DNA from 2 places in the Burkholderia aenigmatica genome. Region 2 is predicted to be linked to the other one. Evidence: predicted binding sites of a transcription regulator. Region 2 holds the regulator's gene; the other holds the start of a gene.

Region 1 (3,404 bases), 370 kb from region 2:
TGGTCTGCTGGCTGCGGATCGCGGCCTGCTGCGGCACGCCGTTCGGGCCGTAGCTTTCCGACGTCTGCTCGATCTTCGAGAAGTCGAGGTCCGCGCTGACCTGCGAGCGCGCGTTGCCCGCGCCGAAGATCGGCGCGAGGATCGCGTCGATGCGCTTCTGCGTGTTGTGCTCGACCTGCTGCACGTACTTGAGCTGGCTTGCGTCGAGACCGGATGCCGACGCGGTCTGGGTCAGCAGGTTGCCGTCCTGGTCGACGATCGTCACGTTCTTCGCGGGCATGTCGGGCACGCCGGACGACACCATCCGCGTGATTGCCTGAACCTGGCCCTCGTCGAGCACGCGACCCGGGTAGAGGTCGACGAACACCGACGCGCTCGGCGCTTCCTTGTCGCGCACGAACACCGACGGCTTCGGGATCGCGAGATGCACGCGCGCGCCGCGCACGGCGTTGATCGATTCGATGGTGCGCTGCAGCTCGCCTTCGAGCGCGCGCTGGTAGTTGATCTGTTCGGCGAACTGGCTGATGCCGAATTTCTGGTTGTCCATCAGCTCGAAGCCGACCGAGCCGCCCTTCGGCAGCCCCATCGCGGCGAGCTTCAGGCGCGTTTCATGCACCTGGTTCGACGGCACGAGGATCGCGCCGCCGGCATCGGCGAACTTGTAGGGAACGTTTGCCTGCTGGAGCGCGGCAATGATCGCGCCGCCGTCGCGATCCGACAGGTTGCTGTACAGCACGCGGTAGTCGGGCGCGCGGCTCCACAGCACCAGCGCGGTGATCACGGCGATCGCGAACGCGACGGCGATCAGGAACGGCAGCTTCGGGTTGCCCTTCATCCGCGAGATGCCGGGAATGCGTTCCGCGAAGCCGCCAAGCCCGAAGTCCGCGCCTGCGCCACCCGCGCCCGGCAACGCGGCGGCCGCGGCGGCGCCGGGCGCCGGGCTGGCGAGGCCCGCGCGGGCGTCTGGGTTGATCAGCGAGTTGGCCTGCGAATCCATGCGTCGAGTTTCTCCGGAGCGGGACGACTGAGCTCGCTCGGACGAGCGGGCGGACAATGACACGATGCGATTATCGTGACCCGGGCCGGACTCCGATCGACCGAAAAGAGCGGGGTTTCCCCCGTACTTTCTCGGCTTTGACGCGCGGCGCGCTGCTATCCTTTTTCGCGATCCGGCATGGTGCGCGTGGTGCGGCGCCGGCGGATCCCCCGGTGCGTCCGGGCCTCTTCTCTCAGTTTTGGGGACAGCATGACTGCGAACGTCAGCGGAATCGGTTCGGTGTTGCAACAGATGCAGTCGATGGCGGCGCAGGCTTCCGGCGGCGTCGCGAGCCCGGCGGCGGCGCTGGCCGGCTCGGGCGCGGCGACGGCCGGCACGTTCGCGAGCGCGATGAAGGCGTCGCTCGACAAGATCAGCGGCGACCAGCAGCACGCGCTCGGCGAGGCGCAGGCGTTCGAGGTCGGCGCGCCGAACGTGTCGCTGAACGACGTGATGGTCGACATGCAGAAAGCCAACATCGGCTTCCAGTTCGGGCTCCAGGTCCGCAACAAGCTCGTGAGCGCTTACAACGACATCATGCAGATGTCGGTGTGACAGGACGGCTACCGGGGACGGCCACCGGGGTTGGCTATCCGGGGACTGCGATCCGGTGAGCCCCTCCGGGCTGGCCCTGCCGCCGCAGGGCAGGCCCCGCTTGCCTAAAGCTTTCCCGATCCCTTCCGATAACTCCGGTGAAGGCCGCGTCGTGCGATGCACGATGTCGGTTCCCGTATAGCCAAGGCATAACAAGGAGAAGCGCATGTTTTCCCCAGGACACGCTGGAGCCAGTGCATACGCGCGTGTCGGCGTCGAGACCGGGGTGATGGGCGCCTCCCCGCACCGGTTGATCGCGATGCTGTACCAGGGCGCGCGGCAGGCGGTGGCGCTCGCGCGCATGCATTTGCAGCAGGGCAATGTGCCCGCGCGCGGTGAAGCGATCGGCAAGGCGATCCGGATCGTCGAGAGTGGACTGAAGGCGTCGCTGAACCGCGACGCGGGCGGCGAGATCGCGGCGCGGCTGGACGCGCTGTATGCGTATATCAGCGGGCGTTTGCTGGAAGCGAACGCGCAGGCGAGCGACGCGATGCTGGTCGAGGTCGACGGGCTGCTCGCGACGCTCGAGGAAGCATGGACGGGGATCGCCCCGGAAGTCGCGCGGATGGCCGCGCAACAGGCAGTGGAAGCATCACGATGAATCGCAAGGCCGAATACTTCGCACGTTACGAGGCGCTCGCCGCCGTGTCGGGCCGGATGCTGGGCGCCGCCCGCAGCGCCGACTGGAGCGCGTTGCCGGAGTTGCAGGCCGAATTCATGCAACTGGTGGACGGGCTGAAGGAGGCCGATCCGGGCGTCGTGCTCGACGAATCGGATCTCGGCCGCAAGCTCGACCTGATCCGCCGCATCCTGGCCGACGACGCCGCGATCCGCGATCTCGCGAGCCCGGACGTCGCGCGGCTGTCCGCGCTGTTCGAGGCGCGGCGCTCGACCAAGGTATTGACCGATCTCTACCGCGCGCGCGGGTAGGGCCCGTTTCCGGGGAAACGGGCGCGGGGGCGCACGAGCCCGTTGCGGCAGGCGCGCAGTTCCCGCGGGCGGCGGCGTGCCGTTCCCGGATTCGCAACGAAGTGCGGGGTCTGTTTACATATGGAACGCGCATGCGAATGCCCGAAATCGTTCGCAGGGCAAGGAGTGAGGAGCGCCGTTTGGCCGAGCCAAACAAGCGACGAACGACGCCGCCATGCGGGCGATTTCGGGCATTCCCGTGGATTGATTTTTTTAATTAGGGGTTGCCACGAGAACGGCCGCTCGCCGCGTTGCGCTCCTTGCGAATACGTCAGTATTCGCGGCGTCGCGCGCCTCGCGAGCGGCCGTTCTCGTGGCAACGCATGTGCGTTCCATATGTAAACAGACCCCAAGGTGAGCAGGCTCCGATCATGACCGGTATCGACTCCGTTGCGGCCGCGCTGCTGGCGAGCCGCCTCGACAGCCTGCTGACCGGCACCGTGTCGGCGCCCGCCGGCGGCGGCGCGACCGCGCAGGTCGGCACGCCGGGCGCCGGCGCGTCGTCTTCGCCTGCGGCCGGCAGCCCGCCCGCCGCGCCACCCGCTTCCACCCAGACCGCACTGTCCGATGTCGGGCGCGTGCTCGACGCGATCTCGCGTGCGGGCGGCGACTCGACGCCGGCCCTCGCCGGGCGCGCGCCGCTGCTGGCCGACCCCACCGTGCTGCTGACCGACACGGCGGTACCGGCCCGCGCGCCGGCCTTGTCCGCGCCGGCTGCGTCTTCCTCGCCGGCTTCCGCCGCGGCGTCGTCCGCTGCGGCGGTGCACGAAGCAGCCGCGGCCCTGCCGGTCGCGGCGCTGCGCGC
Region 2 (3,404 bases):
TCCGGACCTGGCCGGCTGCATCCTGACGAAGCTCGACGAGGCGACCCACCTCGGCGGCGTGCTCGACACCGTGATCCGCTACAAGCTGCCGGTCCACTACGTGTCGACCGGCCAGAAGGTGCCGGAGAACCTGTACGTCGCATCGACCCGCTTCCTGCTGAAGAGCGCGTTCTGCGTACCGCGCGACGGCTCGCCCTTCGTGCCGCAAGACGAGGACATGCCGACGCTGCTTTCCGCATTGACCGCACGTTCCACCGCCGAGCTGCACGAGGTGCGATTTGGATAAACGAATCATCGATCAGGCCGAAGGGCTGCGGCGCCTGCTGGCCGGGCGCGCGTCGCGCATCGTCGCGGTGACGGGCGGGCCGGCGGGGGTCGGCTGCACGTCCACCGTCGTGAACCTGGCGGCGGCGCTCGCGTCGCTCGGCAAGGACGTGCTCGTCGTCGACGAGCGCGCCGACGTGCAATCGGCCAGCGCGACGCTGGCGGGCGCGTGGCTGCGCGACGGCGAGCGCACGCGGGTGGCGGCCGGCTTCGGCCTGTGCGCCGCCGCGCGGCTCGCGCGCACCGGCTATACCGACGCGCAGCTCAGCGATTTCATCGACGGCCCGGCCGACATCGTCCTCGTCGACGCGCAGCTCGGCGCTGACGGCGCGTTCTCGGCGCTGGCGCGCGAAGCGCACGACGTGCTGGTCGTCACGCGGGTCGCCGCGCAGGCGATCACCGAGGCGTACGCGTGCATGAAGCGGCTGCATTTCGCGCATGCGTTCGCGCAGTTCCGCGTGCTGACCAATCACGTCGGCAGCCATGCGGACGCGAAGGTCGCGTTCGACAACCTCGCGGGCGTCGCGAGCCGCTACCTGACCGTGTCGATCGCCGACGCGGGCTGCGTGAGCGCCGATCCGCTCGTCGAGCATGCGCGCGAACTGACGCGGGCCGTGGTCGATGCGTTCCCGTCGTCGGCTGCCGCGCGCGACTACCGGCAGATTGCCGCCGACCTGCTGTACTGGCCGATGCGCCCGCGTTCGGGTGCGGGCCGCGCCGTGCACGCGGGCGGCAAGCCGTCGTATGAGGCGGGCGCGGCACACGCCGCGTGAGCGCCACCGGAAGGAGAGAGCCATGATGTACAACGCTCAAGGAAAGATGTCCCAGGCCGACGTGCTCGCGCAATATGCGCCGCTCGTGCGACGCCTCGGGCTGCAGCTCGTCGCGAAGATGCCGGCGAGCGTCGACCTCGACGACCTGATCCAGGCCGGCATGATCGGCCTGATGGACGCGGCCGGCCGCTACAAGGAAGACCAGGGCGCGCAGTTCGAGACCTACGCGACCCAGCGCATCCGCGGCGCGATGCTCGACGAGCTGCGCAGCAACGACTGGCTGCCGCGCAGCCTGCGCAAGACGTCGCGCGAGGTCGAGCACGCGGTGCACCAGGTCGAGCAGCATCTCGGCCGCTCGGCGAGCGAGACCGAGATCGCGCAGCACCTGAACATGCCGCTCGACGAATACCAGGGGATGCTGCAGGACCTGCACGGCAGCCAGCTGATCTATTACGAGGATTTCGACCGCGCGGCCGACGACGAGCCGTTCCTCGACCGCTACCGCGTCGATCACGCCGATCCGCTGTCGGCGCTGCTCGACGAACACCTGCGCGAAGCGCTCGTCGAGGCGATCGAGCGGCTGCCGGAGCGCGAGAAGCTGCTGATGTCGCTGTACTACGAACGGGGTCTGAATCTGCGCGAGATCGGCGCGGTGCTCGAAGTGAGCGAATCGCGCGTGTGCCAGCTGCACAGCCAGGCCGTCGCGCGCCTGCGCGCGCGGCTGCGCGAACAGGCGTGGGTCGGCGCGGAGTCCTGACCCTTTCCTGACGGCCGCGCGCGCCGACGCCGCGCGCTTGGGCCGGGTGAGTGCCGTGTGTGCGGCGCTTGCGCATTCCGCGCGCCGATTTGCTACAATCCCCTCCGTTTTCCGAGGAGCGTTGCGACGGGCCATTCCGGCTCGCCAGGCTCGGAAGGCTTCACCAAGCAGCCGTGCGGCGCATGCGCGCCGGCTCCGCTTCCTGAACGGCGCTCACGTCACCAATCTAGAAACTTTTTAGAAAGGAGGGCGTGATGAACGCCATTATCGATTCCAAAGCTTCCAACGATTACGTCGTCGCCGACATGGCGCTGGCCGGCTGGGGCCGCAAGGAACTGAACATTGCCGAGACCGAAATGCCGGGCCTCGTGCAGATCCGCGACGAATACAAGGCGCAGCAGCCGCTGAAGGGCGCGCGCATTGCCGGTTCGCTGCACATGACGATCCAGACGGGCGTGCTGATCGAGACGCTGAAGGCGCTCGGCGCGGACGTCCGCTGGGCCTCGTGCAACATCTTCTCGACGCAGGACCACGCAGCGGCCGCGATCGTCGAATCCGGCACGCCGGTGTTCGCGTTCAAGGGCGAGTCGCTCGACGAATACTGGGAGTTCTCGCACCGCATCTTCGAATGGCCGAACGGCGAATTCGCGAACATGATCCTGGACGACGGCGGCGATGCAACGCTGCTGCTGATCCTCGGCGCGAAGGCCGAGAAGGACCGTTCGGTGATCGCGAAGCCGACCAACGAGGAAGAAGTCGCGCTGTACAAGTCGATCGCGACGCACCTCGACGCGGACCCGACCTGGTACTCGACGCGCCTCGCGCACATCAAGGGCGTGACCGAAGAAACCACGACCGGCGTGCACCGCCTGTACCAGATGGAAAAGGACGGCCGCCTGCCGTTCCCGGCGTTCAACGTGAACGATTCGGTCACGAAGTCGAAGTTCGACAACCTGTACGGCTGCCGTGAATCGCTGGTCGACGGTATCAAGCGCGCGACCGACGTGATGATCGCGGGCAAGGTCGCGGTCGTCGCGGGCTACGGCGACGTGGGCAAGGGCTGCGCGCAATCGCTGCGCGGCCTCGGCGCTACCGTGTGGGTCACCGAAATCGACCCGATCTGCGCGCTGCAGGCGGCGATGGAAGGCTACCGCGTCGTGACGATGGAATACGCGGCCGACAAGGCCGACATCTTCGTGACGGCGACCGGCAACTTCCACGTGATCGGCCACGATCACATGAAGGCGATGCGCCACAACGCGATCGTCTGCAACATCGGTCACTTCGACTCGGAAATCGACGTCGCGTCGACCCGCCAGTACCAGTGGGAAAACATCAAGCCGCAGGTCGACCACATCATCTTCCCGGACGGCAAGCGCGTGATCCTGCTGGCGGAAGGCCGCCTCGTGAACCTCGGCTGCGCGACCGGTCACCCGTCGTTCGTGATGTCGAACTCGTTCGCGAACCAGACGCTCGCGCAGATCGAGCTGTTCGTGCGCGGCGCCGAGTACGAGAACAAGGTGTACGTGCTGCCGAAGCACCTCGATGAA

Evidence for each region. The regulator FliA, encoded in region 2, starts transcription of late flagellar genes. The targets are predictions, from matches to a motif close to CTAAAGTTTNNNNNNNNNNNGCCGNTA.
Region 1: a site for FliA is predicted at 1,696-1,722, ahead of fliS (flagellar export chaperone FliS). Genes of this name have one in related genera too.

Annotation. Positions count from the first base shown of each region.
Region 1 is NZ_CP184468.1:3,505,842-3,509,245, reverse strand. Features, by position in the region: gene fliF (flagellar basal-body MS-ring/collar protein FliF) at 1-997, opposite strand, end outside; gene fliE (flagellar hook-basal body complex protein FliE) at 1,247-1,591, shown strand; gene fliS (flagellar export chaperone FliS) at 1,797-2,231, shown strand; gene ACN8ZM_RS16425 (flagellar protein FliT) at 2,228-2,560, shown strand; gene ACN8ZM_RS16420 (flagellar hook-length control protein FliK) at 2,971-3,404, shown strand, end outside.
Region 2 is NZ_CP184468.1:233,148-236,551, forward strand. Features, by position in the region: gene flhF (flagellar biosynthesis protein FlhF) at 1-286, shown strand, start outside; gene ACN8ZM_RS01050 (AAA family ATPase) at 279-1,097, shown strand; gene ACN8ZM_RS01055 (RNA polymerase sigma factor FliA) at 1,120-1,854, shown strand; S-adenosyl-L-homocysteine riboswitch at 1,962-2,076, shown strand; gene ahcY (adenosylhomocysteinase) at 2,109-3,404, shown strand, end outside.